DNA from 4 places in the Paenibacillus sp. FA6 genome. Region 1 is predicted to be linked to each of the others. Evidence: riboswitches for the same ligand, from Rfam matches in the RefSeq annotation. Region 1 holds a riboswitch; each other region holds the start of a gene.
What was found. Region 1 has a riboswitch for cyclic di-GMP ahead of ACP8HI_RS24335 (methyl-accepting chemotaxis protein). Riboswitches for the same ligand answer to the same signal wherever they lie in the genome.
Positions count from the first base shown of each region.

Region 2: another riboswitch for cyclic di-GMP. It lies ahead of ACP8HI_RS02480 (transglutaminase domain-containing protein); the one in region 1 lies ahead of ACP8HI_RS24335 (methyl-accepting chemotaxis protein).
Region 3: another riboswitch for cyclic di-GMP. It lies ahead of ACP8HI_RS11365 (response regulator); the one in region 1 lies ahead of ACP8HI_RS24335 (methyl-accepting chemotaxis protein).
Region 4: another riboswitch for cyclic di-GMP. It lies ahead of ACP8HI_RS23355 (MucBP domain-containing protein); the one in region 1 lies ahead of ACP8HI_RS24335 (methyl-accepting chemotaxis protein).

Region 1 covers NZ_CP188820.1:5,398,195-5,406,416, reverse strand. The annotation lists gene ACP8HI_RS24340 (amino acid adenylation domain-containing protein) at 1-3,590, opposite strand, end outside; gene ACP8HI_RS24335 (methyl-accepting chemotaxis protein) at 3,667-5,430, opposite strand; cyclic di-GMP riboswitch class I at 5,604-5,687, opposite strand; gene ACP8HI_RS24330 (YolD-like family protein) at 5,979-6,230, shown strand; gene cysK (cysteine synthase A) at 6,417-7,331, opposite strand; gene pepT (peptidase T) at 7,534-8,222, shown strand, end outside.
Region 2 covers NZ_CP188820.1:535,554-543,775, reverse strand. The annotation lists gene ACP8HI_RS02500 (SpaA isopeptide-forming pilin-related protein) at 1-804, opposite strand, end outside; gene ACP8HI_RS02495 (class D sortase) at 898-1,503, opposite strand; gene ACP8HI_RS02490 (hypothetical protein) at 1,714-1,896, opposite strand; gene ACP8HI_RS02485 (response regulator) at 2,049-3,185, opposite strand; gene ACP8HI_RS02480 (transglutaminase domain-containing protein) at 3,309-4,115, opposite strand; cyclic di-GMP riboswitch class I at 4,129-4,210, opposite strand; gene ACP8HI_RS02475 (AEC family transporter) at 4,343-5,263, shown strand; gene glgD (glucose-1-phosphate adenylyltransferase subunit GlgD) at 5,493-6,596, opposite strand; gene ACP8HI_RS02465 (glucose-1-phosphate adenylyltransferase) at 6,593-7,762, opposite strand; gene ACP8HI_RS02460 (methyl-accepting chemotaxis protein) at 7,998-8,222, shown strand, end outside.
Region 3 covers NZ_CP188820.1:2,433,911-2,442,132, reverse strand. The annotation lists gene ACP8HI_RS11395 (LacI family DNA-binding transcriptional regulator) at 1-501, shown strand, start outside; gene ACP8HI_RS11390 (extracellular solute-binding protein) at 504-1,928, shown strand; gene ACP8HI_RS11385 (ABC transporter permease subunit) at 2,023-2,898, shown strand; gene ACP8HI_RS11380 (carbohydrate ABC transporter permease) at 2,902-3,774, shown strand; gene ACP8HI_RS11375 (CehA/McbA family metallohydrolase) at 3,791-5,092, shown strand; gene ACP8HI_RS11370 (MFS transporter) at 5,038-6,315, shown strand; cyclic di-GMP riboswitch class I at 6,310-6,390, shown strand; gene ACP8HI_RS11365 (response regulator) at 6,460-6,723, shown strand; gene ACP8HI_RS11360 (flagellar assembly protein A) at 6,751-7,530, shown strand; gene ACP8HI_RS11355 (FapA family protein) at 7,534-8,222, shown strand, end outside.
Region 4 covers NZ_CP188820.1:5,147,509-5,155,730, forward strand. The annotation lists gene ACP8HI_RS23340 (PIG-L deacetylase family protein) at 1-188, shown strand, start outside; gene ACP8HI_RS23345 (exo-beta-N-acetylmuramidase NamZ family protein) at 265-1,404, shown strand; gene ACP8HI_RS23350 (N-acetylglucosamine kinase) at 1,468-2,430, shown strand; cyclic di-GMP riboswitch class I at 2,642-2,735, shown strand; gene ACP8HI_RS23355 (MucBP domain-containing protein) at 2,806-8,222, shown strand, end outside.

The DNA of each region.
Region 1 (8,222 bases):
AATCTATAATTGGAATTTTTGGCACCATCCCCTTCGAGTTGGGCCATAGCTAACTCCAATCCGATCTGCTCCTTCGGTTGACTGCTGTCGAGCAGCCAGGATTCATACTGTTCCCAGTCCAGAAGGGTTATATCATATCCGTATTTGCGGAAAACTTCGATCATGTCTTTATACGGAATCTGTACAGGGTTGCAAATATGAAACATCCTGCCAACCGTATCGTTACTCAGAGCTAATGCGGCGATCGCTTGTCCCGCGTAATTTATCGGTGTCACATCAACCTGCCAACTTACTTGTGGTGCCTTCTTCAAGAGTAGCATTGCTTTGAGCATTCTATAGAATGCATTATTGTTTATATTGTTCTGAAATACACCTGTCTCGGAATGACAGGACAGGTTCCCGACACGATATACCGTTGCCGCGACGCCTTCTTCCTCGCAAGTTCTGACGACCAGCTTCTCCGCTTCTAGCTTACTATTGGTATATACATTCTCAATGCTCACTGAATAATCGTAGGCTTCATGATCAGTAAACTTATGCCATTGGTCACTGAGTGCCAAATCTTCCGGAATTCCCAGTGTAGACACAAAGTGAAAGCGAACATGTTCTTTCCCTCTAGCAAATGAAAGCAGTCGATTCGTACTCTCCACATTGACTCTGGCGAAATACTCTGGCTCTCCGAAATGCTTCACTTCGGCTGCACAATGAATGATCGAATCAATCTTGTCATTCAATAGCGCCGCTACAGAATCAATCATCCCTAGATTTTCTTGCTCTAAGTCTCCCTGAACGGCAACGATCCTACCTTCAAGCCTCTGTAAAATGCCGTCCCCGAAGTAAGTCTTCATGATACCTACCAGACGTTGGTAAGGATCTTCATTCACTGATGAACGTACCAAACAGTAAACAGTCGCTTCGGATCTCTGTATGATCTCATACAGCAGATGCGAGCCCAGATATCCTGTAGCTCCGGTTAATAGTATATGGCTGTTACTGTATACCTTAACGCCCATAGAAGAGTTCGTTCCGAACGATTTCGGAAATTCCACTAAATCTTGAATCTCCGAACTGTCCGTAATGTTGTTATTCATCACCAGAGTATCCCTTAGCTCGACCACTCTTCCCGCCAATTTCGAAATAGTAGAAAAAGCGAAGAAATCATTTATTTTTAATTTCGGGAAACGTGGCTTCAGAATAACGAGAATCTCCAATATCTTCAGCGAATGCCCTCCTACCTCGAAGAAATCGTCGTGAATACCAATGTGAGTAAGATTCATCGCTTTCTCCCAAGCTTCAGAAATTTCCTGCTCTAATTCATTACGGGGAGCTTCATAATTAGAATTGTCCACTACGGTTACTTCCACTTCATAAAGTGCAAGTTGTTTGCGGTCTATTTTGGCCGTAGGCGATACAGGCATCTCTTCCAAATAACAGAAATAACTTGGAACCATATAGGACGGTACCTTTTTACTTAAATATTGGACAAGCTCGCTTTTAGATATAGCTCTTCCATTCTTTGAAGTGTAGAAGGCGACAAGGAACTTCGTTCCGTCTGTTTCTGCCTTGGCAATGATCGCAGTTTCTTTGATATTCTCGTATTTAACTAAGTTTTCTTCGATTTCCCCGATCTCGATCCGATATCCCCTAATCTTAACCTGCAAATCCTTTCTGCTCACGTACTGGATTCCGTTCTTTTGCAGCATGACCATATCCCCAGATCGGTAATATCGTTTGCCGGAGTTCGGATGAATGGGGTCCGAAATGAACACTTCATTCGTCTTTTCTTGTAGGTTCAAATAACCTTTAGCTATACCCACAGAGCTGATGAGCAGTTCACCCATAACATTCAATGGACAAGGTTGATCATTCTCGTTCACGATCAGAACCTCGTAATTAGTGAGGGGCACTCCAATAGGAATGCTGGATATATCATCTGGGACAACGTAATCAATAACATGGCCGGTCGTTAAGGCTGTTACTTCTGTGGGACCATATACATTTATTATTCTAACTGCATGGCCGAACTTCCTCTGTAATACTCGGACGGACTCCCCGGATAAAGACTCGCCTCCAACGACGAGACTCTTGATCACACTATATTTCAAGGCATCTTCATCACTAAGATGGGCAGACAACTGATTAAAGAATACGGTCGGCAAGAGACAGAGCCGTGTCGCCTTGACTTCTTCAATCGCTGCGGTGAACGATTCTATCGAAAAACGTTGTTCATTGTTAAGGATATGCAGCCTCGCTCCGCTACATATTGAACTGTACATGTCATATACCGATGCATCGAAACTGAAGGTAGAATACTGCAACATGACATCTTCTTCGTTAAATTGAAGATCTTCCTTGGTTCCCAAGGCAAGATTTACAACGCCTGCATGTGCGATCATGGCCCCTTTGGGCTTACCTGTAGATCCGGAGGTATAGATGACATAAGCCATATCATCGGGATCACTGATCACATCAACGGGACCCTCGGAATACATTTCAAGCTGCTTGTCCAGACAAAATACAGCGACTTCTGATTCATTCCCATTCAGTAGGTCCGCTAACTTAGATGTATATTGATCTTTTGTAATAACGATGTGAGATTGAGTATCTGTAATAATGTAGAAATTACGATCATCAGGATGCTCCGGGTCTAGAGGAATGTAGGCTCCTCCAGCCTTCAACACGCCCAACATGCTTATAATGGCTTCGATGCTTCTCTCCATGAAGATAGATACAAATTCACCTTTGGTAAGTCCCTTGTGTATCAGCATATGAGCTACTTGATTCGATAAACAGTCCAATTGACTGTATGTTAAGCTCCCCTGGTCAGAGGAAAGAGCGATCTTACCAGGAAAGCGATTTACCACGGATTCAAGCATTGCCGGAATCGTTAATGTAACTGACCAATCCTTGGTCGTGTTATTGAGCTCGGCATAAGCTTCCATATCTTCTTCGGTCAAAATAGGTATACTCCCTATGGAAACCGCACCGTTAACCAATCCAGCATTCACAATACACTGGAAATGACGTGCGAATTTACGGATCGTATTCTCTTTGAATAAATTGTTATGATATGTGATATGAGCTACCCACAAGCCTTCCTCTTCACGAACAAACCAATTAAGAACGCTATCTTCCATCTTATTGTCTTCTCCGTAAATCGTCTTCATAAAGGATGAATGCCCCGTCATTAATTCGATCTCTGACAGCGATAAGCTAGCAGCATAAGTGCTGTTTAGTTTTTCTGTTATATTCTTAAATAGTTGCTGAAATGAAATATCTCCTTCCCAAACCATTCGTAGTGGTAATACATTCCCACTATGATCATTGACTCCAACAATGAAATCTCTTTCGCCAGTCATTCTGTGTAGAAACGCATAATAGCAACTGAGCATCCATGCTTTTATGTCATAATGGTTGTGAACATGGTTCATTTGTTCTGCATTTACGTCTAGTACAAAGGTCGTTTTCTGTACCTCCCTAGATGCAAGATGTTTAGGGAAATCTGTATAGATATCCAATGCAGACAGAGGAGATTGCAGTTCTTGCACCCAATATTCTTTCATACTTTCTGATTTCAATGTGGTATTCATCAACAACCGCTCCTTATTTATCTCTCTAGAAGTACAGTATGAGGGGGATAATAAGCTAACATTCGATATGCTTATTTTAGACTTTCAATCCAATAACTAACTCCTCAAGCCTACCGGAAATTTGATTTAGATGCTCCGCGGTATCAACCATTTTATTAGAAGATATACGTTGCTCATGAGCACTTGACTTGATCTCCTCTGATACTTCCGCATTCCTCTCTGCTATGACCGCAAGATGCTTAATGGAAGCTGTAATTTGTTCTGTCTCTGCTACCATTTCCTCTGTTGCAGCAGAAACTTCCTGAATCTGACTTGTAACTGATTCTGTAGCCGTTAGTAAAGCATTAAATAACGTTCCTGTTTCTTTCACAATCTCTATTCCCACTTCAACATTACGTTCCCCTTCATTAATTGCATCTACTGCAGTTTGAGTTTCCTTTTGAATGAAGTGGATTAACTCCGTAATTTGTTCAGCTGATTTTCTCGACTCTTCCGCTAGCTTCTTCACCTCATTGGCTACAACAGCAAAGCCGCGTCCCTCTTCGCCAGCTCTAGCCGCCTCAATACTAGCATTTAAAGATAGTAATTGTGTTTGCGTAGCGATTTGGGTAATTACCTGTACGATTTCGCCAATTTGTCCAGAGCGATTCTGTAATTGTTCGATCGAACCCACTGAATTTAGTACTGATTTATGAATAGAGTCCATCTGATGCATGACTTTACCTACATTCTCGCTACCTTGCTCTGATTGGTCTCTCATTTCCATGGACGTATCAGATAGTAGATTGGTGCTTCCTGCAATAGTGCTAACCCCTGAAGATATTTCCTCAAGCGATGTAACGCTTTCTGAAATGGACTTACTTTGCTGAGATGCCTGTTCTGATATCTCCTCAATATTAGTAGTAATCTCCATTGAAATTTCCTGGTTATCTTCCAGAGTAGAGAACAACTCTTTAGATTGCTCAGCCGATTGTATAGATACGGATTTAATAGTCGTTACCAATCGATTAATATTGATAACAGTCGCATTAAACTTTTCTGCTACTTGACCAAGTTCATCCTTGCTTGTCGGCAGTTGAACGTTAAAGTCACCTTCACTTAATTTCTCTAGAGCATTCATCAAATGCTTCACGGGTGCAAAGGTTCGTTTCGTTATGAAATATTGCATCGCTAAAATAACAATTAAAGTAGCAAGCAAGGCTAGCGCGGTATATTTCAACAATGCCTGCTTTCCGTCCATAATTAAGCTAGCATCAACATCTATGCCCATATAAGCGAATATATTCCCTTCGCTATCTTGATAAGGTGAGAGAACGGTTATCCACGTACCGTAGTCATCATCATACGGATTGGTAAAGGTCAGTTCTTTCGTCTTTAACATTTCTCTGACACCGTCTGCGTGAATGGTAGGTTGTGGATACATACCTCCTAGGTTAAGTCCATCTGCCATAAGCATGTCCAATACCTCATCTGAAAAAGCAATGATTGATGTTTCATTGTTATTCACAAGTTCAGGACCAAATAGATAGCCTTGAGCAACATTGGGATGCATAACGGGTAATTCCCCAAAGACTTCTGCCATTTTCCTCTGTATCGTTGAGTTACGGTCTGTATTAGCTTTCGCTTCATTAGCCTCTTCCTGTGTTACTTTTCCTTTCCACGATTCCATGATTTTTTGTGAATCCGACTCCAACTGTTTCGTGAGAACTTCTCCCTGAATATAGTAGCTAGCTACTATTAGTATCACGCCTGTTAAAATAATAGATAAACTAGTCCACATCATAATTTTAGTGACAATACTTCTGTTATTGATCGATTTAAACACTTGTGGTAACTTCATTTCCTATCTCCTCTTTATCTGTATAGTATGGCGCTTCATTATGTGCTCTCAGGTTGCTGGAACTTCTATAGTGACACCTTCCCTCCTTATCATTCAAATCAAGACTCACCCATAATAAATAACAAAAAAAGATGATCTACAAAGACTGACTTAACAGCCGTAGATCACCAATTTTTTGCAACTGGCTGACTACCCCTAAGGATTTAGTCCCTTTAGCTTTGCGTCACTACTTTTCAGTAATTTTGCTGAAAACACGTTATGAAATTGTAAATAAAATCATCTAAATGGTAGTAATCAACAATTTGTTTCATTTTACTATGTATTTGTAACTATTTCCATCACTTCTTAGAAAGTTTTCAAAATATTTCGTCTAAATATGTAGAATTTTGGTCCAATGTACCCATTTTTTTTATTAAAAGGAACGATTAGTTTAGGATGATATTTATGGATTAGCTTATTTATAGCCTCTGGGTCCTAATGGGAATGACTTCAATACCATTTGACGGTATACTGGAGATTCGATCTTGTTGTGTAAGGGAGGGATTTATATGGCTAAGCCAAAGGTCGCAAAGAGACCCACACGTGATGAATTTGAATTAGAAGAACTAGGCAACCAATTAGTCGAAGCAAAGAACGAGGAAAGTGACATTGTATTAACGGTTTGGGGATGGCAAGAACAGGTGCGTGGTCAGATCGTGCTTATGGACTCTAGAACCCGATTAGTTCATATGCAGCATGATATGGAACTCACGAAGGTACCTTTTCTAGATATTATGAAAGTGGACTATCCAAGAGATTAATCACATGGAAATTATACGCCCTAGGAACATTAGCTTTCCATGGGCGTGATATAGAATGTACTCCTCATGAATTACGGATGTAGGAAAGAAAGAAATAAGTGCTTAGATGATGGAAGGTGACGATGCTGGGTCACCGCACCACCCAGCACATAAACTCCCCGACCAAGGGCGCCGGAAGTGCCTTTCTTAGAATAACTCCATGCTCAAGTATCGTTCACCCGTATCAGGAGCTATACATACTACTCTCTTGCCAGTACCTAATTTCTTAGCTACCTGTATCGCCGCATAGACAGATGCACCCGAGGAAGGTCCTACAAGAATGCCCTCAAGACGAGCTAGATCCTTCATCATTCCAACGGCATCCACATCAGAAATCTGAATAATTTCATTATATACCGCTATATTCAGAATTTTTGGAATAAAGCCTGGACTCGTGCCCACTAATTTATGCGGACCGGGTTGACCGCCAGAAAGAACGGGAGATCCTTGAGGTTCAACAACAGCGATATGAATATTAGGCAAATGTTCACGTAACTTCTCGCCTGTACCTGTAATCGTACCTCCTGTACCTGCCGTAGCTACAAATGCATCCAAACGATAATCCATCTGCTCCAATATTTCCGGAGCGGTCGTGATGCGGTGAATATCAGGATTAGCGGGATTCTCGAACTGCTGAGGTATGAAACTCCCAGCAATTTCTCCACTGAGTTCCAGTGCCTTAGCAATAGCACCGGGCATTCTTTCACTACTTGGGGTTAGAACAACCTCTGCTCCGTATGCTTTTAGAATATTGATTCGTTCCTTGGACATATTATCAGGCATGATAAGAATAGCCTTATATCCTTTGGCCGCTGCAATCATGGCTAACCCAATACCTGTATTACCGCTGGTTGGTTCAATAATTGTCCCCCCCGGGATGAGTAGACCCATTCTTTCGGCTGTATCAATGAGATTAAAGGCCGCTCGATCTTTCACACTTCCTGAAGGGTTGAACATTTCCAACTTTACGTATACCTCTGCTGCACCTTCTGGTACGGTACGATTTAAGCGAACCATAGGTGTCTGCCCAATAAGTTCTGTTACACTATGTACGATTTTCATGGTATATATATCTCTCTCCTTTGCCTATATAAGTATACATATCGGATTTAACTACTTCCCGCTAAATTTCTACTAGAATACCACAAAACTATTGGATTCACAAAAATAGAAATGATAGATGATCATTCCGCTATACGTAGCGTTGTTTTAACGAGTTTGTTATATTTATGTTCAATTTAATTAAATCTAAGGAGAGATTCGAATGAAACAAGAGCTAATTGAAAGATTTATTTCCTACGCCAAAGTAGATACACAGTCTAATGAAGACATGGATACATGTCCTACAACCGCTGGACAGCTAACACTCGCTCGTATGCTACTGGATGAGCTTCAAACGATCGGTATGGACGAAATAACGATGGATGAGAATGGTTATGTTATGGCTACTCTTCCATCCAACAGTGAGAAGCAAGTGGATACGATTGGATTTCTAGCTCACTTGGATACGGCAACAGACTTTACAGGAACGAATGTTAATCCACAAATTATTGAGCACTATTCTGGACAAAATATAACGTTGAACGAATCCTTAAACATTGTGCTGTCACCTTCCGACTTTCCTAGTTTAGAAGAATATACAGGTCACACACTCATTACGACCGATGGCACTACACTTCTAGGAGCAGATAATAAAGCTGGTATTGCTGAGATTATGACAGCTATGGCAACCCTCATCCAACATCCAGAGATCAAGCATGGAAGAATAAGAGTCGCCTTCACCCCCGATGAAGAGATCGGACGAGGCCCTGAGCGGTTCGACGTTGCAGCATTCAATGCTACTTATGCGTACACTGTTGATGGTGGTCCACTCGGCGAATTGGAATATGAGAGCTTTAATGCAGCCGCGGCCAAGATCACTTGTCATGGGAATAATATTCACCCCGGAACAGC
Region 2 (8,222 bases), 1.1 Mb from region 1:
GATATTTCCTTTAAGTGTAAGATCGGTTGGAAGGTTATCATCCAACAATGCACCTTTAATCAATTTTTCCCCTTGGTTAAAATCAACCGTCCATACAATTTCATCTGAATTAAAATTCTTGTTATTGGCTAACCCAGTCTTCGTCAAGCCATCCGTTGCATTATTAGCAAAATGAACATCAATCGTAGCACCCGCTGTCCCAACGAAATCGAACTCAATTGGTTGCTCCAAACCATCACCGAATTTAGATTGGTCATATTTAATCCATACATAGAAATTACCCTCTAATTGTGCACCAACAATACTATCATTAAATGTGAATACTACCTCGCCTGTCTCTGAAACTACATACGTTCCAACGTCACCATCTAAATCCCCCTTTAGCTCTGTTCCAATCTTTAATTGAGCAGGAAGTTGAAATGTATAGGTCGAACCATCATCATAACTATGGGATTCATTAGGTAGTGACCAATCAAATAGGACAGCTACTTCATCTTTAATACTTGGTCGAATATTCGGTGCATTTATTTCATTACCTTGTGGAGTCAGAATTCCCCCCACATACGTAGGCTTTTTGTCATACATCTTAACACCTGTAATGATTTTGTCTGTAATCGGTGCACCCACAGCCAATAGGCTCATCTTAGCACTATCTCCATAAGTATCCTCGGTAACAGTACTCCGGATCCCATTCTCCGAACCTTCAAGCTCATTACTAGCAATAGCCATTGAAGCAGGTAATACAAGATTTAATACTAAAGCTACAACCATGAATAAATATAATAATTTACTATGTTTCTTCATATTAATTCCTCATCTCACATTTTATTTGTCAACACAATGCCTTTTAGCAGAGTTTATGTACTCAAAAGCAATCACTCCTTCTCTTCATCGCTTCTAATCTATTATTTTCCCTTTAATAATAATGCGATGAGTGGGGTTGATCATTGGATCACAGGTAACCAAGGTGAGTTCTTTATCTTCACCATTGCCTTCTAACACCCATACTTCTTCGGGTTTGACACGTAGCTTCTCTGTAACTGTATATTCAAATTGTTGTTCACCATTATCGACTTGTATCTTATCGCCTTCAACAACCTCATTAAGTCTATTGAAGTTCCTTCCATACGTACGGTTTCTGTGTCCTGCGAGAGCATAGTTTCCAACCCGGCCCATTGTCCCCGTATTGGCGATACTAGCAATCGTAGTCTTCATATTCTCCTTCGTTGCTCCATGAAGAATGGGCAATTGTAAACCAATGGTACTGATACGTAGAATACCTTCCATATTCTCATCGTTACTAGATGTCCTCTCTTGCAGATCATCTACCACATCTTCAAGATCGACGTTATCAGATAACGTATCCTCAGCCATCTCTTCGGATAATTCATCTCCATTATCAATATTGTTAAGACTCTTCTGCCATTCCGCAACCAACTTCTGCTGCTGGTAATTCTCATACATTTCAGATAATTTGGGATAGTTGAGCATCATCATTCCCATAACTATTAGTAGTACGGGGACCATTTTCACCCTTTTTCTCATATTATGTACATTCCTAACCTTTGATTTATTAGATGGCTATCGCAATTATTCGATAAATTCTACCAATTTCTATTATAAATATCACATCTCAACAAATTCTCAACAATAACTAACCACCCTAAGGAAATAATATTGGTCTTTATTTCATAAAAATAAATACATTCCATTTTATTTCCAAGTTCCTGCTTTAATTTCCTTTTTGTTCGTTATCCATTTGTGTTTCATTTTCTGTATGATTCCCACTTTCTTCTTCTCTTTTAGAATACGTCTCGTGCCCTGTATCAGCAGCTTATATCTATATTCGTCCGTATAACTGAGTTTATGAACTTCTTCAAAATAATCAGCATTCAAATTGTAACGACCCCTTTATGCTATCTCCTAGTGTCTTTATATCTTCATATTCAAGTATAAGATTGCTATCTATACAATATCTAGACAGTACAAAAAGACCCTGCTATCTACATTTGTAGAAAACAGGGTCTTTCCCATTGCTCACAAGACATTCAAGATTCAATTAACTTTCCTTGCCATTGTTTATACCACTCTGAAATATACGCACTAGGCGGTTCATTAAATTCATCCAGTAGATTCCTAATCAGAGAATGATACTGTCGATTTACCAATATATCATTATCCATAGACGCATATATTTTCATCAGAATAAAATAAGCCTTCTCCTCTTGCACATGCCGATTACATATTTCAATATACCAAAAAGTAGCCTTATCTAGCTGATCGTGTTCTACGTACCAGTCTGCGATCTCATAAGAAATACTGAGCCACAAATCCTTAAGCCGTTGACGCTCGCTTTCAGCCCACCAATAATCATATTCCTGTAAGTAATCTCCAGAATATAATTTCATGATTTCTATATAGTTATCTAATGATTCAATTGATAGAGGTGAAGCTGAACCTAATCTAGTCTCCCATTCTTCTACGTCTAACAGAACATGATCGATATTCAGTACATAACCTTCCATTGAGTTCACAATTTGAAAATGTTCATCATAGGGTGCCAATGTTTTTCGTATGTGATAAATAGCAGTATATAACTGTGAATATACTTTGTCCTGTTCATACTCTGGCCACAGCAGATCAATCAATACAGATTTACGAACTAATTGACCACGATGTTGTAGTAAATATAGGAACAATTCCTGCGCTTTTGACGTCCGCCATTGAATCACAGAGAATAGATTATTAGACACTTCGACGGTGACTTGCCTAAATATATTCATCCTCATTCTATTAGTATAACTCACAACTTGATCTTGTTTAGATTCTACGTATCCGGTAATGCGTTCCATCGTTTTGTTCAACCGATCAAATCTAATAGGTTTCACTATATAATCCAATGCATTCAGTTCAAAAGCCTTAACGGCATATTCATTATATGCCGTTACAAACACAATATATATATCTGGCTTCTTCTCCAGAATCTGTTCTGCTAACTCAATCCCATTTATTTCTGGTAAGTTGATATCCAAAAAAACTAAATCCACATCTTGAAGAAGAATCTCTCTTCTTCCAACAATCGGATCTATAAATTTACCTATTATTTCTATGTTTGAAAGTTTCATAAGTTGGCGCTCTAAATAATCTACAGCAAGCTGTTCATCATCTACAAGAATCACTTTCATTAAGAACATACTCCTTATTTGTGGAATTGGGTAACACTGAATTCCTTATGTTAACAATATCATGATTTCTAAAAACAAAGAAGCCACGAACATATTGTTCAAGGCTTCTCATAAATATTATCATTAGTACTGTTTGGTTGCCGAATACTTTGTTGCATCTTTGATCATCGTAAACGCTGTTGTAGTACCGTTCCAGCCTGCATCAGTCGTTGTATCGATAGTAACCCATTTATTGTTCACATATACTTCATTCCAAGCGTGATAGGTATCCACATAACTAGTCGTACCCATAACAAGCTTAGTAGGAATATCTACACTCCGAAGCATCGCTGCGAACAAAGTAGAATACCCATAGCAAATATCTTTCTTCGACGACAATGTCTGATCGATCTGAGGGAAATAATCTGCAGGAACATTCGCTGCTAGTTTATGATCATATTTAATATTATTAATGACATAATTATAAATTATGGTTACCTTCTCGGTATCCGTTTTTACATTTTCCGTTAATTCTTTCGCCTTTTTAATGGCTTGATTCGTATCATTCCAATTCACATTCTGAATCGAGTTCAAATATACTGTTGCGCTATCACTCAGATCAAGCGTGATCGTATCTGTGTGTACAACTCGATATTTGTTTCCCGTTGCTTGTTCAAGAATGCTAACTGTATAATTACCGTTGCCCAATTGAAGGGGAAATACTTCCGCTTGCTTGCTAACCGTTAAATCATAAGTATATTTCTCCTCGCCCTTAACGATTACGAGTTTTGTCTGAACTTTCGCCTTCACGTCGTACTTCACACTAATAATTCCCTTGTCTACATTAGCTTCATCTAACCAGCTAGTCCCTACTGCAGCACGGACTGTTACTCCATTAAATAAAGAGATCACTATCACAAGTGTCGCCACAAATAGCATGAATTTCCGCACAAATAAAACTCCCTTCGGTGGCTAGGCTACCATCTTAACAAGAAGGCCCTATAGCTTTGCGTCCCTACCTTTCGATAGGTTTGCCGTTATCGTAATAAAGTTCTGTATCTGCCTATCGTATCATAACCCTCTGTTATAACAAAGTTATTCTTCTAAGTCCTATCGGACATAAGTGCTATAATGGGAAGATCATTTCGATTCTATCACTCGCAGAGGAAGTTGAATTTATGATTGTAGACATCATGTTAGAAGTCGTATTACCCGTATTCGTACTCATTGGAATTGGATCTTGGATGCAGCGCGTATTCCGCCTAGACCTATATACTTTAGCCAAAATAAACTTTTACTGTATCACACCTGCTGCTGTCTTCATGAGTATGTATCATTCAGATATATCAGGAGAGCTACTGGGGACAATCACGCTATTCTACGCACTATATGTTCTTATCCTCTACTTGATTGGTTCACTGCTATCCCGTTATATGAAGCTTAGCAAGGGGATGAAGGCCGCATTCAATAATAGTATTATGCTGGATAATTCGGGGAACTACGGCATGCCTGTCAACGCTTTAGTCTTTAATGGTGATCCATTAGCCTCCTCCATTCAAGCATTAATCATGTCACTTCAGAGCCTACTGACCTTTACATATGGTGTGCTCTCTATCCAAGGGGCGAAGCTTAAAGGAAACTACAGAAGTGTATTGATTGGTTTTCTCAAAATGCCTGTCCCCTACGCATTAGGTATCGGATTGCTCCTTCGTGCGCTGAAGGCTCCTCTTCCAATCTTTATCTCTCAACCGCTAACCTATGCACAGCAATCCATGGTCGCTGTCGCATTGCTAACGCTTGGAGCACAAATCGTGAAATATCCGTTACGCTTGTATCGGTTAGATGTGTATGTGAGTGTATTCGTGCGCCTTCTGATCGGACCCGCAATTGGTTGTTTACTCGTATACACTTTGGGGTTACATGGTATCCCCGCACAAGCTTTACTCATCGCTTCAGGTATGCCAACAGGCGTTAACTCATCCATTCTGGCTGAAGAGTATCATAACGAACCCGATTTCGCCGCACAAACCGTGTTGATTTCCACTTTATTGAATGTCGTCACGATTACTGCGTTGATCTCTTTGGCGAGAACTTTTTAAGGATCAACATATAAGTAGTATCAACAAAGGTCTGATAAAGCAAAAGCAGCTCTCTTCTGACGAGGAATGAGCTGCTCTTTTAGATTTCCAATCCCTTTTACCTTATGCAGAGAACCTTTACGGTTCAGCATTTTGTTGTGGACCCATTGAATATGTCTCCAAGACCGGAGTCTTAATGTGACTGCAGTATATCATGACTACGGAGTTCAAGAGTCTACGTAATTCCCTATCAAATAACCTTCCGCTTCACAGCGACAAACGGCGCTCGCTCATGTCCTATTAACGTTCTATCTGCCTTAACGATGACATCCTTATCAATAATAGCCTGTTCGATGGAGGTGTTCTCATGGATCACACCGTTCTGCATCACAATACTATTTCTTACGGTCGCACCTTTACGAATATGGACCCCACGAAATAGAATGGAGTTCTCGACACGCCCTTCAATGACACATCCATTGGCCACCATGGAATTACTTGTATGACCGGAAGCTAAGTGTCGTGCTGGGGGCTCATCTTTTATTTTCGTATAAATAAGTCCTGGCTTAAAGAATAACTCTCTCCACACATTCGGATTCAGAAGATTCATGCTGTGCTTGTAGTAACTGTTCAATGTATTAATAACTCCTAGATACCCCTGATGCGAATAACCATATATATTCAACCGACCAAGATTGGCACGAATCGCATCCTTCATAAGGCTATGATGACCTTCTGCTAAAGATGCTTCTATTAGATCTAGCAGTAGACTTTTCTTAAGAAAGAACATCTCCATGGATACCTTATCGCCATGCGGTGATGAATTCGGTTCCCAGATCGACGTCACTCGACCTTTATCATCCATTCCAATCCGTGTTGAGAATGAATCGACATCACTCGTATCTTTATATACTACGGTGATGTCTGCTCTAGTGCTATTGTGGAATTCCTGTAATCCGTTAAAGTCGATATTACATACCATGTAGCTTCGGGAGATCAAGACATACTCCTCACTACTTCGATGTAGATAATCTCTATGAGCATTTAATGCGTGTAAATCTCCATTGGAACCATCCAGACCTTCCTTCATAGGAGGAAGAATGAACAGCCCAGACCTTTTTCTGTCTAGATCCCATTCCTTCCCTGATCCTAAATGATCCATTAATGAACGATATTTCGTATGTGTGAATATTCCAACATTCGTAATTCCAGAGTTAACCATACTTGATAGAATGAAATCAATGAGGCGGTAGCGACCGGCAAACGGAACAGATCCGATATTTCGATGATACGTAAGTTCTTCCAACTGATCTGTCTCATTCACCATATTGATAATTCCCATAACATTCTTCATGTCAACATCTGCTCCTTCAAGTGTAAGAATTCCGAAGGGATTGATTCATGATTTCCTACAAGAGTAACTTCATCAGTGTCAGGTGACCCTACTTTACTTCCATCCCCAATGATGGATCCTTCACCTACGATAGCTTTATAGATCGTTACATTCTCTCCAATTTTGGCATTAGGCATGATAACGGAATCGATGATCACACTCCCCACTCCAATCTCAACGCCATAGAACAAGACTGAGTGCTTCACTTCTCCAAATACAATGCAGCCTTCATTCACAAGAGAATTAACAATGTTAGCAGAATCTGCGATATATTGAGGGGGTTGATTCGGATTCAGAGAGTAAATACGCCACTTACGATCATCTAATTTCAGAGTAGTCTCATCATCCAACAAGTCCATATTCGCTTCCCACAGGCTATCAATCGTCCCGACATCTTTCCAGTATCCCTCGAAAGGATAGGCCGATAATTGTATACCATCTTCCAACATCGTAGGAATAATATCTTTCCCGAAATCATGACTGGATTGCGCCTCGGCGGCATCATTCTCCAAGTATTGTTTCAGCGTCTTCCATGTGTACATATACACCCCCATGGAGGCGAGATTGCTTGTACTATCCTTTGGTTTCTCCTGAAATTGAGTCACTCTATGCTTATCATCCACGCTTAGAATTCCGAAACGGTTCACATCTTTCCATTCGACTTCAATAACAGCGATCGTTGCATCAGCTTTTTGTTCTTTGTGAAAATGTAGCATTCGCTCATAATCCATTTTGTAAATATGGTCACCAGATATAATAAGTACATATTCAGGATTGTATTGTTCAATATAATCGATGTTCTGATATATAGCATCTGCGGTTCCTTTGTACCAATCCCCACCTTTTCGCTTGATAAATGGAGGTAGAATCGAGACTCCACCTTCTTTACGATCCAAATCCCATGGTTTTCCAATACCGATATAGTGGTTCAATACTTGAGGATGATACTGCGTTAATACCCCAACTGTATCAATACCTGAATTCGTGCAATTACTGAGTGTGAAATCGATAATACGATACTTGCCACCGAAGAACACAGCAGGTTTAGCTATTTTTCTAGTTAGCTTTCCTAAGCGTTTCCCCTCTCCTCCAGCTAATAGCATGGCTATGCATTCCTTTTTCTTCATCACATAACCCTCCCTCACGACATTCGAATCCTTCTCCCGCTTCGTACTATATTCAGAGTATCCGTCTATATCCTAAATGGGATAGTACTGCAAATATATGTGAGCTTGGACAGGATTATGACTGCCGATTGACAACATCCGTCCTTCTTATAGGTCTTAGGGCATACATTTAACTCAATTTTATTCGTATATATTCCGATAGTATTTAGATAGACACATAAAAGGAGAGAAACACATGAAGAAGTTCTTTGAAAAGATCAGAAATTATCGAAAAAATCAAACCATTACCCAGCAACTCATCCTGATGCTAGTAGTCGTAACACTCGTAAGTATTGGGTCAGGAACCAGCAATATTATATCCAACCGAGCGGTATCAGAGAGCATCAAGGATTCACAATATGCAACAGAACAAGAAAAGAGTTACGTAGAAGTAGCTGATAAAATGCAACGGGATCTAATA
Region 3 (8,222 bases), 3.0 Mb from region 1:
TTCCTTAATGCACCGAAGCACAGAACGGTTGCAGTTGACCGGGCGCGCGGGTTTCTAAATGCCGTACAGGAAGCAGAGCTGCCTCAGTCGTCGCATCTTATCGTATTCAAACCGGACATGGACAATTCCTCGCTGGATTTCGGGTATGAGACTACACTTCAAGCGATTCGAGATAATCGTGATATCACGGCAATTATCGCAGATACGGACACAATGGCGCTTGGCGCTTACAAAGCAGCGGAAACACTAGGAATTGATATCCCCAGTCAACTGTCAGTCTTTGCGTTCAGCGACGACTCGGTATTCTCACCAGAGTTCGCACCTCCGCTCACTGGCGTTCGCCTTCATGCTGAACGTTTGGGTCGGGAAGCTGCATCCATGCTAATTGAACAAATGACAAAGGACGTCAAGAGCGTCAAAAGAACAATCGTACCAACCGAAATGGTTATCCGTAGCTCATGTGCAAAACATAATACTATTCTTGGAGGGATTAATTCGTGAATATGAAGAAAAACGCAGTTATAGCTATGATTTTAGCCGGAACCACCCTATTATCCGCTTGTGGCACCAATAACAGTGGTGTTGCGAATTCCTCGCCAACCACGTCTGGAACCGAAACGCCAGCGGTAAGCGCTGATGGCGGGAAACTCGAGATTCTGACTGGTAATGTCGGTGGAAAGACACCAGAAGGCAATGCGGCATTCGAGAAAGAGCTCAGTGAGAAATTGGGTCTGGACGTAACGCTGGACAAGCCAGCAAGCGACTTTGACCAGAAGGTGTTAACCGCGCTTAGCTCAGGAGCGAAGTATGACTTGATTGAAGTTAGCGATTTGGCCAAGCTGGATGCATTCATCAAGCAAGGCGTTGTGACAGATCTATCGGATTTCGTTCAAAGCTCCACGGTGCTATCGGACCCTACAGTCATCCCAACGGGTGAATGGGATCAAGTTAAAGGACCGGATGGGAAAATTTATGGTGTTTTCTCCAAGTTCCAAGGAGCGACGATGCCTATTGTGCGCAAAGACTGGTTAGAAAAGCTGAATCTGCAGGAGCCGAAGACGCTTGATGAACTGTACACTGTCTTGAAGGCGTTCAAGGAAGGCGATCCGGATGGGGATGGAAAAGCGAATACTTACGGATTGAGCACTTCGGGACTATACGATATCCAAGGTATTATGAGCGCGGCTGGACTGAAGAATAGGTACGTCATGCAAGATGGCAAGCGGACGATTCCTTATGCTACCGATGCCGCAATTCCGATGTATGAATGGTTTGCCAAGCTCGTGAAGGAAGGCATTATGGACCCTAACTTCATTACGAACGACACGGCCAAGATGCGTAATCTGTTTCTCACCGATCGCGTTGGCATGGTCACATACTGGGATGCATGGGTAGGAATGTTTAACAATCTCAAGAAAACAGAAGATCCGAATACGACCTTTCAGGCGGAGGGAATGTTGAGCATTCCGGCTGCGGATGGCACAATCCTTATGCGCCGCGGAGATCCGGATTTCTGGATTATTCCAGCGAATGCACCTCATCCAGAAGCTGCTAAGAAGTTCCTTGAGTTCTGGAACACGCAAGAAGGGATTACGTTAGGGAGCTTGGGTGTCCAAGATTTTGACTACACCTTAGACAATGGCACGTATACGCTGACAGAAACCGGCCAAACCGCAAACATGGACCATGGTGTTCCTTATTGGTACAATTCGACGGTTAAATCGCCATTCCCTGCTCTGCCTGGCGTTGAAGATGCCATGGCGTTGTCCAAACAACATGCGACATTGGAGCTTTCCTTATCCACTTGGCCGGATGCTGAGAAAATCGTGAATAACTACGCACTTAAGGCTATGTCAGGTCAGATGGCGGCGAAAGATGCAGTCGCCCAAATGCAGAAAGAATTGAAAAACGCAAACTTAATCGACTAGTAATCCGGTAAGTGTCGAATCAGCAGGCGAGGAAGGTGTTCTAGCTTCCTCGTCGATTATCGGAGTTCATTTGTAAGGAGGAAGCGAAAAGGAAATGAGAACAATCAAGAAAAATGCCATGTTCTACATGATGATGGTTCCTATCGTCGTATATTTCGCTATGTTCGCTTATTATCCGCTCGTGAAAGGGATGCAGACTAGCTTTCAGGACTACAAACTCATGGGTGACCGGCCATATATCGGCTTCGACAATTATGATCTGGTTATCCATGATCCGAGCTTCTGGGATGCGTTATGGAATACGCTGTATATTGGCGGGGGAATTCTCATCGTCGGGTTTATCGCTCCGTTGCTTATTGCGCTCTCTTTGAACGAAGTTATGAAGAGTTGGTTCAAGAAAACCGCGCAGATGTTGCTGTACGTTCCGCATTTGTTATCTTGGGTTGTCATCGGAGGGATTTTCATTTTCCTCCTATCCCCGGATACTGGGCTAGTTAATATGCTGCTCGCGAAAATATTCGGCATGAAGCCGATCAATTTCATGGCGGATGAGTCCTGGGCAAGAAGCATAATGATTGGATCGGCCGTGTGGAAAGACATGGGTTACAACTGTATTTTGTTTCTGGCCGGCATTGCGGCGATCAGCCCATCGTTATACGAAGCCGCGCGAATGGACGGGGCGACCCGGTGGCAGCAAGTTCGCTTTGTAACGCTGCCGCAGTTGATGAACACGATGAAAGTTATTTTCCTGCTCAATACGCTCGGGATTTTCCGAATTTTTGACCAGATTTTCGTCATGCGCAATCTGGCGATCGCTTCAAAGGTCGACGTGCTTATGATGTATACGTTCCAGAAGGGAATTATGGAAATTCGTTTCGGACCTGCGGCCGCTGCTAGCTTCTTCGTTGTCTTATTTACTATGCTACTCACGGTTATGGTTAGAAAAATAACCCGTTTTGACGAGGTGTAACGAATGGGAATTGAACGATTTGAGAGAATGGGTTGGAAGAATAAGATATTTGACTTTTTGAACGCGGCGTTCCTGTTGCTGCTAATGCTGACGATGATTGTCCCTTTTATTAATGTGGTTGCGCTCGCCTTCTCGTCAGGGATGGCATCCATGCAGCCCGATATTATCCTTTTTCCGAAAGATTTCAGCGTGGAAGGCTTTACGACAGTATGGCAAAATTTAGACCTTTGGCGACCATTCATGAACAGCGTAATCGTCACCGTCGCTGGTACGTTCCTTCATGTTTTATTAACTAGCCTAGCGGGTTACGTGCTTATTCAGCCGCAATTGCCAGGCAAGAAGCTCATCATTTCTTTCATCTTGCTGACGATGATGATTCCGCAAGATGCGATCATGATTCCGCTTTACTTAGTGAATAAAGATTTGCATCTCATTAATACGCTGAGCTCCCTTGTTCTATCGGGTATGGTCTCTGGTTTCTCGATCTTGCTTATGCGCAATTATTTCATGGGTGTCCCTTACGAGATGTCCGAGTCCGCGCAGATTGACGGCGCAGGAATGTTTCGCATCTTCGCGACGATGTACATTCGGCTAGCGAAGTCGGGACTTGCTACGATTACTCTATTCGAATTTGTAAGCCGTTGGAACATGTTGACGGCTCCGGTGCTGTACATTAATGATAGTTCCAAAATCACGCTTCAGGTCGCGCTTAAGTCGATGATTACGGATGCGAGTGCCACTTCAAGCAATGTTCTAATTACTACAAACGTTCGAATGGCCGGAATTCTGATTTCGATTATCCCGTTGATAGCGGTCTATCCTTTCGTTCAGAAATATTTCATGAAGGGACTTATGCTTGGCGCTAACAAAGAATAGAGAGGGCGAAGACATCATGGAGATTATCTCAACGCTGTCCTTGAATAGATGGATTGCTAAGGAAGAAGAAAAGACTTACATCGAAGTTCCATTCGCAGTTGAAGGTCGGATCGAACGGATAGAGGTGCAGTATACTTACGAACATTCGGATGGCACAACCGTAATCGATATTGGACTCGGCTCGCCGGAACGAATCGTAGGCTGGAGCGGGGGGGCCAGGGATTCGTTCTTCGTCGGACTGGGCAAAGCGACACCGGGCTACTTGGCCGGTCTCATTCCAGCAGGGGAATGGTATGTCCTGTTAGGTGCATATCGTGTGCCGGAGGGTGGATGCAGGGTGCAAATCAACTTGAAGTTTGTCCACAATCATCCGCGATGGATGAAGGGCGATTTGCATATGCACGGTGTTCACAGCGACGGTTCCTACTCAATCGCGGATGCGATTCAATCTGGTAAGGACAGAGGGCTTGAATTTATGGCCTTTACAGATCACAATAACGCCTCACAGAACTTATCTACCTTGGCAGCCGACGATCAGCTTGTGCTCATCCCCGGGGTAGAACTGACGAGTTACAAGGGACATGCTAATTTGCTCGGACAACTGGATGCGCTGGACGACTTCCGGGTTTTGACACCGGAACAGGCGACGGCCACTTTGCAGCGGGCGGCGGATATGGGCGCATTCGTCTCGTTGAATCATCCGTTCGACCCAGATTGTCCTTGGGAGCTAGGCTTTGATGTTCCATACGATGCGATCGAAGTGTGGAATGGGCCGTGGCGTCCGCTTAATGAGACAGCTGTCCGTTGGTGGCAAGAGCAGTTGGTATCCGGACGCAAGCTCGTGGCGATCGGAGGGAGCGACACGCACAGACCTCATCCTTATGTTGCACACGGAATACCTACGACTTATGTTCGCGCTGAAGCGGAATCGAAGGAGGAGATACTTCGAGCGATCAGGCAAGGGCGCGTAGTGCTTTCGTTTAATACAGACGAGACATTCATCGATCTGTCCATCGATCTGTCCATCGGGAAGGCTGGCGTTGGAGATACGGTGATCGTGGACGAAGAAAAGGAATATGAACTAGCGGTGAGAATAACCGGTGCTGCGGGAGATAAAGTGCAGCTATGGTCCGATCAAGGTTTGGAGCAGGAATGGATCGTAGCAAACGAAGGTATATATTTTTTCCCTGTTGAGGCAGATCGCTTGTTCTACCGCGTGGAGTCGAACCGTCACCTGGCGGATCTGGACTTGACGATTACTTCTTGCCTGACCAATCCGATCTATATCCACAGATTGACGGTGGGGGCATCAGGTTGAACTTGCAAGAAATCACGGAAACCAGCGTAAGTGTCCGTACAAAATTGTCTAAGCCGGCAAAGACGCTATTATCTGTAAACGGGTTAAACGGATTAGGAATGAACCTGTCGAGCTTATTCATTAATGTGTATTGGTACAAGTTGACGCAAGACATGTCAATTACATTGCTTTTCACATTGGTCTCATACGTGGCATGGTTACCAGCCTTTGCACTTGCGGGATGGTTCAGCAAGCGGTTTTCCCGCAAGAGCGCAATCGTAATCGGGACGATAACGCAGCTTGCGTTCTATGGGGTGGTCCTCTTTTACGGTGAGCAGTCGGCTCATTGGATACCCCAGCTTGGCGTGCTCTACGGTGTCGGAGCGGGCTTTTATTGGCTCGGTATCAACGTATTGACGGTCAAACTGACCTCTCCGTCGAACCGAGATTGGTTTAACGGGGCGAATGGGATGATTGGTTCTATCACAGGCATGCTGGGCCCGTTGCTAGCGGGTTGGACAGTGTCTGCTACACCTGATCGAATCGGTTATCCGCTCGTATTTGGCGCGGCATTCCTGTGCTTTTTGTTGTCAATGTTAGCCTCATTTCAGCTCCCTGATGAGACTTCGCGGAAACCGTTCCAAGTGCGCAGCATGCTGGGGATACTAAGACAGGCTGAATGGCGACGTCTGACATTTGCGTTCGTAGCGTTGGCATTCCGTGAAGGCGTACTATCCGCTGCGATCGGCTTATGGGTATTTGTATCGACGCAAAGCGAAGGAACAACCGGACAATTCGCATTCCTGACTACCTTGTTGTCTGTAGTCAGCTTTTATGTGGTAGGTCGATTCGCTCAGGAGCACCACTATCGAGGATTGCTCACCGTGGGCACGACCTTGTTCAGCCTGTCCATGGTTGGCATTTCTATTCACATGAATCAGAGCACATTGCTGCTGTATGGGATTATGGATGCGATTAGCAGGCCGATCTTCGACACGCCTTTTAATACTCTAGCTTACAACTATGTTAGCCGATTTGACCTGGGCGGAAAAATCAGTACGGAGCTCGTCGTTTGGCGAGAATTTGCCCTCAGTGTAGGCCGTATTTCAAGTGTCGGGATGCTAGTCATGTTGTATAAATGGACGGACCCCGATTTGACGTTAGGTTTGTTCTTGGGCGTGATTTTCCTTGTCGGGTTGCTGCCTCTCCTACTCGTTTGGAAGGTCGTAACCGCTAGGAATTAACAAAATCCCATCTACAGTAGGGACGCAAAACTATGGACCTAACGAAGATGATTCTATGGTCGCCAAGTTACCGAAGGTGAGGTGAAAGTTTAAAAACATCACTCATTTGAGGATGTTTTTATTTTTGTATTTGGAGGGGTAAATATGGCAAGAATCATTATTGCTGATGACTCCTACTTTTCGATACTTGATTTATTAATTGTCGATTTTCAAATGCCTAATGTGGATGGCATTTCGCTTATTGAAGAGATAGCTAACGAGGATCCCGATGCAAAATTCATACAATGCACAATTTCGATTAAAAAGTTACAGAATAATCCGAGAATGAACAAGAGTGTTTCGGTAATCACAAAACGGTTTAATAAAACCAAGTTTATCGAATCTCTTACCACAGTCTTAGCAAACTAATCTTGAAAGACAAGGGAGGCGTTACCAATGTCAAATCATATCAGTGAACAAGAAATAATAAAGTTATTGAGTAAACTCGACCAGAATTCTCACTCACATGAACGAGAAGGAAAAGGATCATCTTCAACTATGCGTATGTTTAACCTAGATGATGAGATCATAGATGGATTCATTAAGGTCGAGCATGGAAAGATCATTGTTGGGAATTCTTCCAATGGGGGTAAAGTTCCTACTTTAAATGCAAAAGCTCCAGTCAAGCTCTGGATAGATGGAAAAGAGATAAGTAAAGAGAATAAAGTTACTTCTGAAAGCTTGCTAGAGTGGGAGATTGAAGAAAAGCCCTTATTCGAGATCTTAGTATCGGAAGACAAGTTAGACGCATATTTAACAATTAATCGCTCTCAGAGATATGCGTGGTCGTTAGAAGATAAAACTCTTGAATTAAGTGTAATACTTACTGCTGAGGAAGATACATCAATCATTTTGGAGACCTTCAATCTGCAAGATATTCTTACAGTAGTTGAAAATATGAACATTAAGATGAATCTTGATGTAGCAGTCGTACAAATGGAAATCTGTCAGCCTTCTCATCGGCCAGTAAAAATCGCAAGAGGTAAACCGCCTGTTCGAGGTCAGGATGCCCAACTGGATATGTTCTTCTCGGAAAATATTGAGAATATCTTTACCGAGGTTAGAGGTTTAGTTGATTATAAAAATTACATGAACATTCCATCCGTCAAGTCTGGAGATGTCATTGCTAAGAAAACACCACCTGTTGAAGGACAAACGGGGTATGATGTGTTTTGAAATGTGTTGCTTTCTGATCCGGTTAAGGATATTCGTATTGTTGGGAAGGATAACGTAGAGATTACACTAGATTCCATTGTTATTGCTAAAAAAGAGGGAAGACCTCGAGTTACGGGTAATCAAATTAAGTACTTTGACATCAATACGTCTTACCTTGTGCCAGGTAACGTTGATGTACAAATAGGCAATATTGTATTTTCAGGTGACGTGATAGTCTACGGTGATGTCATGGATAACATGATTATTGAATCACTGGGAAACATTTATGTCGCAGGCAGCGTTTTTAATTCGACTTTAACAGCCACTGGTAGTATCGCTGTGATGGGAAATGTCATCGGAAGTAATCTGTACTCAGGTTATTTTGGCATGCTCTATAACAGACTCTATAAATGTTCTAAACAGCTCATGGACATCCTTAAAGAAATGATTGAAAGCACAAATATACTATTGAATGAAATCGTTAAGAAGAAAATGCAGGCAACGTATGGCCAAGTGTTGCTACTAATAACGGAAAGCAAATATCAACAAGTATGGGATCTTGTGAAAGAATTGTTGGGGGTTATTACAATCATACAGCCTTACAATGAAGATGAACTGCAACAACTGAAAAACTATTTGGAGATATTCTTGCAGCAAACAAAAATAGTGGAAATCATGACAGCTGTGAGAATGGAGAATTTCTTGCGAGTATT
Region 4 (8,222 bases), 250 kb from region 1:
AAGAAGCCTATGATCTATGGATTAAGGCAGTGTCTCAACATTGGTTCGTAACCGGAAGTAAATCCTTCCCTTACTTGGAATACTACAAGCATTTATCTAGAGTTCGCGGTATAGAGGCTCGAAAAGAATATGCAGAGACATTCATGATTCCAGAAGAAACGATGCGTATACTTAAAACTGAATTATGAACGGATAGGAGAAATGACTGTAACAATTAATTGTTACAGTCATTTCTGAATCACACTATATTTTCTGGGGGTTGCTATGATCCGAAACGGTATTGATTGCATTGCGCAGTATGCCCACTTATTCAAGGGGAAACGATTGGGACTGATTACGGCACCAACGGGATTAAGCCATGATTTTGTATCCACAATTCAAATTCTGCATGAGAATTTCAATCTTGTCGCATTATTTTCACCAGAGCATGGTGTGCGTGGCGATGAAGATGCAGGCGCTCTAGTAGATACCTATCTGGATCCTATTACTAGTGTGCCTGTACATAGCTTGTATCGTAAGGATTCCAAACGATTGACACAGGAGATGTTGGAAGAGGTAGATCTGGTAGTATACGATATTCAGGATGTGGGAGTACGGTATTATACCTTTATCTATACGATGCTCTATGCTTTGGAAGACTGTGCAAAAGCAGGTAAGGAATTTGTAGTACTCGATCGAATTAATCCGCTGGATGGTTTAACTGTGGAAGGAAACATTCTAAAGAAGGGTTATGAATCCTTTATCGGAAATTATCCTCTTAGTGTGCGCTATGGGCTGACTGCTGGCGAGGTGGCGATGATGGTCAATGACCAGATGAAGTGGAATTGTGAACTGCATGTGGTGCTCTGTGATGGTTGGGAGCGGAGTATGCAATTTCCTGATACTGATCGTATCTGGGTGCAGCCTTCCATGGGCATACCGCGATTTGATTCCGCCCTGCTATATAGCGGTACTTGTATATTTGAAGGTACCAATATTTCTGAAGGAAGAGGAACCACATTTCCTTTTGAAATGATAGGAGCACCGTTTATCCAGGCAGAGCAATTAGCGGATGAGATGAATGGGAAGAAGTTACCTGGGGTATTATTCCGACCGGTTTATTTCAAACCTACTTTTTCGAAACATCAGGGAGAACTTTGTAGGGGCGTGCAGTTGTATGTAACGGATGCCCGCGCTATACATGCTGTGGAAACAGGTGTTACTCTAATGTATACCATCAAGCAACTCTACGAACAATTCTCGTTCCTACCACCAGTGAAAGAGAAAGATAGACCTTTTATTGATTTGTTGTGTGGGGATAAGCTGTACCGTGACGAATCAGTAGATGTTTCGGCTTTATTGGAGCAATTCCGTGAGGAAAGTCGGGAATTTGCACAGATCAAACAGCAGTATCATCTGTATTAATAGAGAAGATGTGGTATGAGTAACCTATCATTACAATGGTAAATATAAGGGCGTGATAAATAGATGAGATATGTTGCAGGATTGGATGGTGGCGGTACAAAAACCGCGGTGGCGGTAGCCGATGAGAATGGGTCCGTCGTGCATACCTTTACATCGGGTGCTATTAACTATAATGGGCAGGATGAGGATAGTATCCGTCTTAGTTTTCAAGAGATTTTTGCAACAATTGCAAGGGTATGCGGCGGTCTGGATCATTGTGTACAGATCTGCATCGGTGCGGCTGGAGTCAGTAATCCTACGGTTATCACTCGGCTAGATGTTAATGTCAGAGAGTGTGGGTATCAGGGAGGACTGGTCATTACTGGCGATCACGAAACAGCTCTTTACGGTGCACAAGAACATCTGCACGGCATTATTCTAATTGCAGGTACCGGGTCGATCTGTTATGGGAGAAATGAAAAGGGTCTTTCTCATCGCACGGGTGGTTTGGGTCACCTCATAGATGATGAGGGCAGTGGTTACAGTATAGGTCGGGATATACTCACTGCTATGGTACAGGCGAATGATGGTCGTTTACCTCCAACAGAAATGACTAGAATGGTGTATAAGCAACTTTCTATGGAGACGGTTCAGCAGATCGTCGGTTTTGTGTATGACCAAAGCACCAATAAAAAGGACATTGCTGCTTTGGCTCCTATCTTGACAGATGCCTGTGCGCTGGGGGATCAGGTGGCTCTGACCATTGCTAGAAAAAGTGCTTGTTCCTTGTTCGAGCTGGTGGTCCCTGTAGTGGAAAAACTGTCTTTGCAGGAAGGAACTCTTGCTATGGCGGGGAGTGTTCTGCTCAAGGCTACCTTTGTGCAGACTGCTTTTGTAAAAATGCTGGAACAGCACTATCCTGGGATGCAATGTATTATTGCAAGAAAGGATGCATCTAGCGGTGCGATGCTTATGGCATTGAACCGCTTAAATGAAATAGAACAGCAAACAAACAATATATCGAAGACTATAATAAAGATTATTTAATCGATATTATTCATTTAAACCAACTGAACGAGTGGAAAATTGGATTGATTATATTCTTGGGTTTCTCCATTAATATTAGGAATTGTTACAATATAAATGATTGACAATTTTCGATATGTGGAATATATTGGACTACGATAGTTCCTTTATATTATTTACGGAGCAAAAAATATGATGTAAGTCACGAAAGTGCATCTGCGCTAACGACAATTGTATATTTTGGCACACTAATCGAAAGATTGGTTCGCAAAGCCTCGGAATCTAAGAGTCTATGTTAATAGACTTATGATCGTCCAGCTGCAATTAACCTCGTTAATGCAGCTGGACCTTTTTGTGTTCCGGGGAACTAATTCCATAAATAATAAGGAGGAAACAATGAAACGGAGTTTAAGACGTGCATCGATGTGGTTACTCATATTCTCAGTGTTCATAGGACTTATACCAGGAACCTTGCTAACAAGCTCTGCGGATGCAACGAATCAGCCAGTATGGCCCAATCCGGGAGCAGTTAATCTGACGAAGGTAGCTGAGCCTATACCAGGGGCACTGGGTCAATGGAAGGTAACGTTAACCGTTGAGGGTAAAAATATTCAGACTAACACCAGTACAGACGTTGTATTGGTCATCGATCGGTCGGCAAGTATGAAAGATTCGAGTCGAATGACTAATGCTATTACGGCCGCGAATAAATTTGTCGATAATTTGCTAATTAAAGATTCGACGACAAAAATAGCGGTTGTATCCTTTTCTGATGATGTAACAACTGTATCCGAATTTAAGGGGACATCTGGTAAGGGAGATCTAAAGAAAGACATTGATAAAATTAAAGCTAGTGGAGGCACCAACATTCAAGCAGGACTCCACCGTGCTGATACGTTGTTGGCGGGAAGCCAAGCACAGAACAAGGTCATCGTCCTCTTAAGTGATGGAGCACCGACATACAGCTATAAGGCAGGTAAGGCGACAACTTATACATGGCCTGGAGACAAAAAGGCAGGGTTTGCGCTTTCAAATTTTAATTACGGGACTGTTCTCGGATCAGGTAGTAACTATAATTTAGCCGAAGGATATAAATGGTTCGGTCAGTGGTACGATCGCGAAATTTATACAGTAAACGGCCACGAGGTAAATAATAATGGTATTGCAACCATATCAGAAGCCAAGCTAATCAAGGATAAGGGAATTGGTATTTATTCCATAGGGCTTGATGTTGGAAATGATAACAATGCCAAAGATGTATTGAATAAGAGTCAAAATAAGGGATACCTTGCTTCAACCAGTAATGAGTTGAACAACGTCTTTACTGAATTGTCCAGCAAGATTTCCTTTGCAGCGGAGAACGCAAAAGTTATCGATCCAATGGGTGCCAAGTTTGATAAGATCGGTGATGTCACCGTTTCTCAAGGAACGACAAAATGGAACAGTGGGTCAGAAACGATCGACTGGGATATCGGTAACATTGCCGAGGGCTCTCCAGCAACGATGAGTTATATCGTTAAGATGGATGCGAACGCAGATCCAAACATATTATATCCAACAAACAAAGCAACCATATTGAACTATACAGATGTTAATAAGAAATCTGCATCGAAGGAATTTGATGTACCTGAGGTGAGCTTCGGGAAGGGTTCTATTACCGTTAGAGGATATTATGTTAATGCGCAAGGCGATCCAATCAATACAGCCGGAGTTGTTGTAGATAGACCTGATCTAGCAGAACAGCTATACGACGAACCGTTTACTGTATCTGGAAAGTCGGCGCTTGATATCAACGGGACCTATTCGGTACCAGCAAAAGTTGTTGATGGTTATTCGCTCAAAAAAGGCGATAATCCAACAAGTATGAAATTAACTACTTCTGCTCCTAATCCAACCATCTGGTTCGGATATGTGAAAGCACCTTATAATCTCAATGTAGAATATAAGGCTGGAGATAACGTTCTAAGTCCAGCTGAAGTAGTCAAGAAACTTCAAGGTGAATCAGTAGATTCCGATTACAGCAACAAGGTTATTCCAGGATATACTTTCAAGAACGTGACCCTTAGTACAGGTAGTGGGTTAATCGTTAATAGCGGAAGAGTAACTGGAACGATGCCTAATAAAGAAGTAACGATCACAGTTAACTACACAGCCAATGCACAAGCGGTTACTGTGAAGTATTTGGAAGAAGGAACGAACAAAGTATTGAAGGTTGCAACCACGACAGCGGGTGTAACAGGGGAGACTGTTACGCTTACAGCGGCGCCAATTCCTGGTTACACAGCCAAATTGGCAAGTCACAGCTATACTTTTAAAGCAACTCCAAGCCAAGAGCATATTTTCTACTACACAGCAGGCGCGCAAGTGGTGACTGTGAAGTATTTGGAAGAAGGAACGGACAAGGTATTGGAGGCTGCAATCACTAAAGCGGGTGTAACAGGAGGGACCGTTACACTTACAGCAGCGACAATTGCTGGGTACACAGCGAAGGCATTAAGTCACAGCTATACCTTTACGGCAACTCCAGGCCAAGAGCATATTTTCTACTACACAGCAGACGAACAAACGGTTACTGTGAAGTATTTGGAAAAGGATACGAATAAGGAACTAGCTACTGCAATTACTAAAAGTGGTGTAACAGGCAAAGAACTTCTGCTTACAGCGGCAACCATCGCGGGGTACACAGCAGAAAAGACCAGCAACAGCTACACTTTTACAGCAACACCAGTTCAAGAGTATATCTTCTACTACACAGCAGGCGCACAATCAGTTACTGTGAAGTATTTGGAGAAAGGTACGAATAAGGAACTGTCTGCTGCAACGACGACAGCGGGTGTAACAGGGAAAATCGTTACACTTACAGCGGCGACAATTGCTGGATACACTTCAGAAAAGGTAAGCGATGGTTACACTTTTACGGCTACCGCAGGCCAAGAATATATCTTCTACTACACAGCAGGTACACAAACGGTCACTGTGAAGTACTTGGAAGAAGGAACGAACAAGGTATTGGATGATGCAACCACTATAGCAGGTGAAACAGGAAAAACCGTTACGCTTACAGCGGCAACAATTCCTGGCTATACAGCCAAAGCGGCAAGTCACAGTTATACTTTTAAAGCAACTCCAGGCCAAGAGCATATCTTCTACTACACAGCAAACGAACAAACGGTTACTGTGAAGTACTTGGAAGAAGGAACTGGCAAGGTATTGGAGGCTGCAATCACTAAAACGGGTGTAACCGGAGGAACCGCTACACTTACAGCGGCAACAATTGCTGGCTACACAGCCAAAGCTGCAAATCACAGCTATACCTTCACAGCAAATGAAGTTCAAGAGCATATCTTCTACTACACAGCAAACGAACAAACGGTTACTGTGAAGTACTTGGAAGAAGGAACTGACAAGGCATTGGAGGCTGCAATCACAAAAACGGGTGAAACAGGAAAAACCGTTACGCTTACAGCGGCAACAATTGCTGGCTACACAGCCAAAGCGGAAAGTCACAGTTATACTTTTAAAGCAACTCCAGACCAAGAGCATATCTTTTACTACACAGCAGACGAACAAACAGTTACTGTGAAGTACTTGGAAGAAGGAACGAACAAGGTATTGGAAGCTGCAACAGCTGAAGAGGGTGTAACAGGTGAAACCGTTACGCTTACAGCGGCGACAGTGACTGGCTACACAGCGGGAGCATTAAGTCACAGCTATACCTTTACGGCAATTCCAGGCCAAGAGCATATTTTCTACTACACAGCAGACGAACAAACGGTTACTGTGAAGTACTTGGAAGAAGGAACAGATAAGCAACTAGCTGATGCAACGACTAAAGCGGGTGTAACCGGAGGAAACGTTACGCTTGCAGCGGCGACAATTCCTGGCTATACAGCCAAAGAGGCAAGTCACAGCTATATCTTTACAGCAACTCCAGTTCAAGAGCATATCTTCTACTACTCAGCAGACCAACAAACGGTTACTGTGAAGTACTTGGAAAGAGGAACGGATGAGGAATTGTCTGCTGCAACAGCTGAAGCAGGTGTGTTAGGAGGAATTGTTACACTTACAGCAGCAACCGTCACTGGCTATACAGCGGAAGCACCAAGTCACAGCTACACCTTCACAGCAAATGAAGTTCAAGAGCATATCTTCTACTACACAGCAGACGAACAAACGGTTACTGTGAAGTACTTGGAAGAAGGTACAGATAAGGAACTAGCTGATGCAACGACTAAAGCGGGTGTAACCGGAGAAAACGTTACGCTTGCAGCGGCGACAGTGACTGGCTACACAGCGGAAGCATTAAGTCACAGCTATACCTTCACAGCGACTAAAGTTCAAGAGTATATCTTCTACTACACAAAGGATACTCCAATTATTAAAGAAGGCTATGTAACTGTGAATTATGTATTAGAAGGAACTGAAACAGTTCTGAAAGATTCTACTACGCATAGTGGCAATGTAGGGGAAGTACTTCCGTTACATGCAGAACCAATTATATCTTCTGATGGTAGTGTATACACACCAGTCAATCCTGACTTTGACTATCTAATCAAGGATACAGAAGGACAGCAGCATACCTTCTACTACACAAAGAATGCTCCAATTATCGAAGAACGAGATGTAACCGTGAATTATGTAGATCAATTAACTAAACAACCGTTGGTTGACCCTGTTGTGATTAGCGGCAAGGTAGGGGATATACTTCCTTTACATGCAGAGCTGATTACAGTATCTGATGCGGTATACACGCCAACCATTGTCAACTTTGATTATGTAATCACGGATGCACTTGAACAGCAGTATACCTTCGAGTACATGACAGATGATGTTGAAGATATACAACAGTTGATCGTGAGATATTTGGATAAAGAAACAAATGTCGAACTTGGCCAACAGACCGTGACAGGAATTGCAGGTACAATCGTTACATTAACGGCAGGGGCGGTTCAGGGATATACTCCTGAGAAGTCTACAGATGTATATGAATTTGGGGATGCAGAAGGACAGGAATATATCTTCTATTATGTGAAGAATACACCTGTAACTCCTCCGGTCAACCCAAATCCGAATCCGGATACATCAACACCAGGTCCATCAGGTATAACACCGTTGCCACCGGCACCTCCAGTAGTTAAACCATTGCCTCCAGCACCACCAAGGTTGGAGATGGATGATCACTTTAATTACATTAATGGTTATCCAGATGGAACAATTAAACCGGAGAATCGGATCAGCCGTGAAGAAGTCGCAGTGATCTTCTACAGATTGATGGATGATGCGACGCGTAGTGATTACTTGAAGAAGATTAGCTCATATGGAGATGTCGAGAGTAGTCGCTGGTCGAACAAACACATCGCTACGATGGAGAACGCTGGCATCATCACTGGTTACCAGGACGGAACATTTAAACCTGGTCAACAAATTACAAGAGCAGAATTTGCTGCAATTGCATCAAGATTTGATAATCTCAATGAGCAAGAGAACACGTTGTTCTCGGACATTAAAGATCATTGGGCGGCAAAATATATTGTATCTGCAGCGAACAAAGGCTGGATTAAAGGTTACCCAGATGGACAATTCAAGCCTAATCAATACATTACGCGTGCGGAAGCAATGGCTTTCATCAATAGCGTATTGAATCGTAAAGTTACGGTAGATGGTATTCATGAAGATGCTAAGGCTTGGCCGGACAATACGACAGACAAGTGGTATTATACGGATGTGCTCGAAGCGACTAACTACCATGATTACAGTAGAATCAAAGATGGGTCCGAGACTTGGGATCAAGTGAACCCTGATCGCGTGTATCC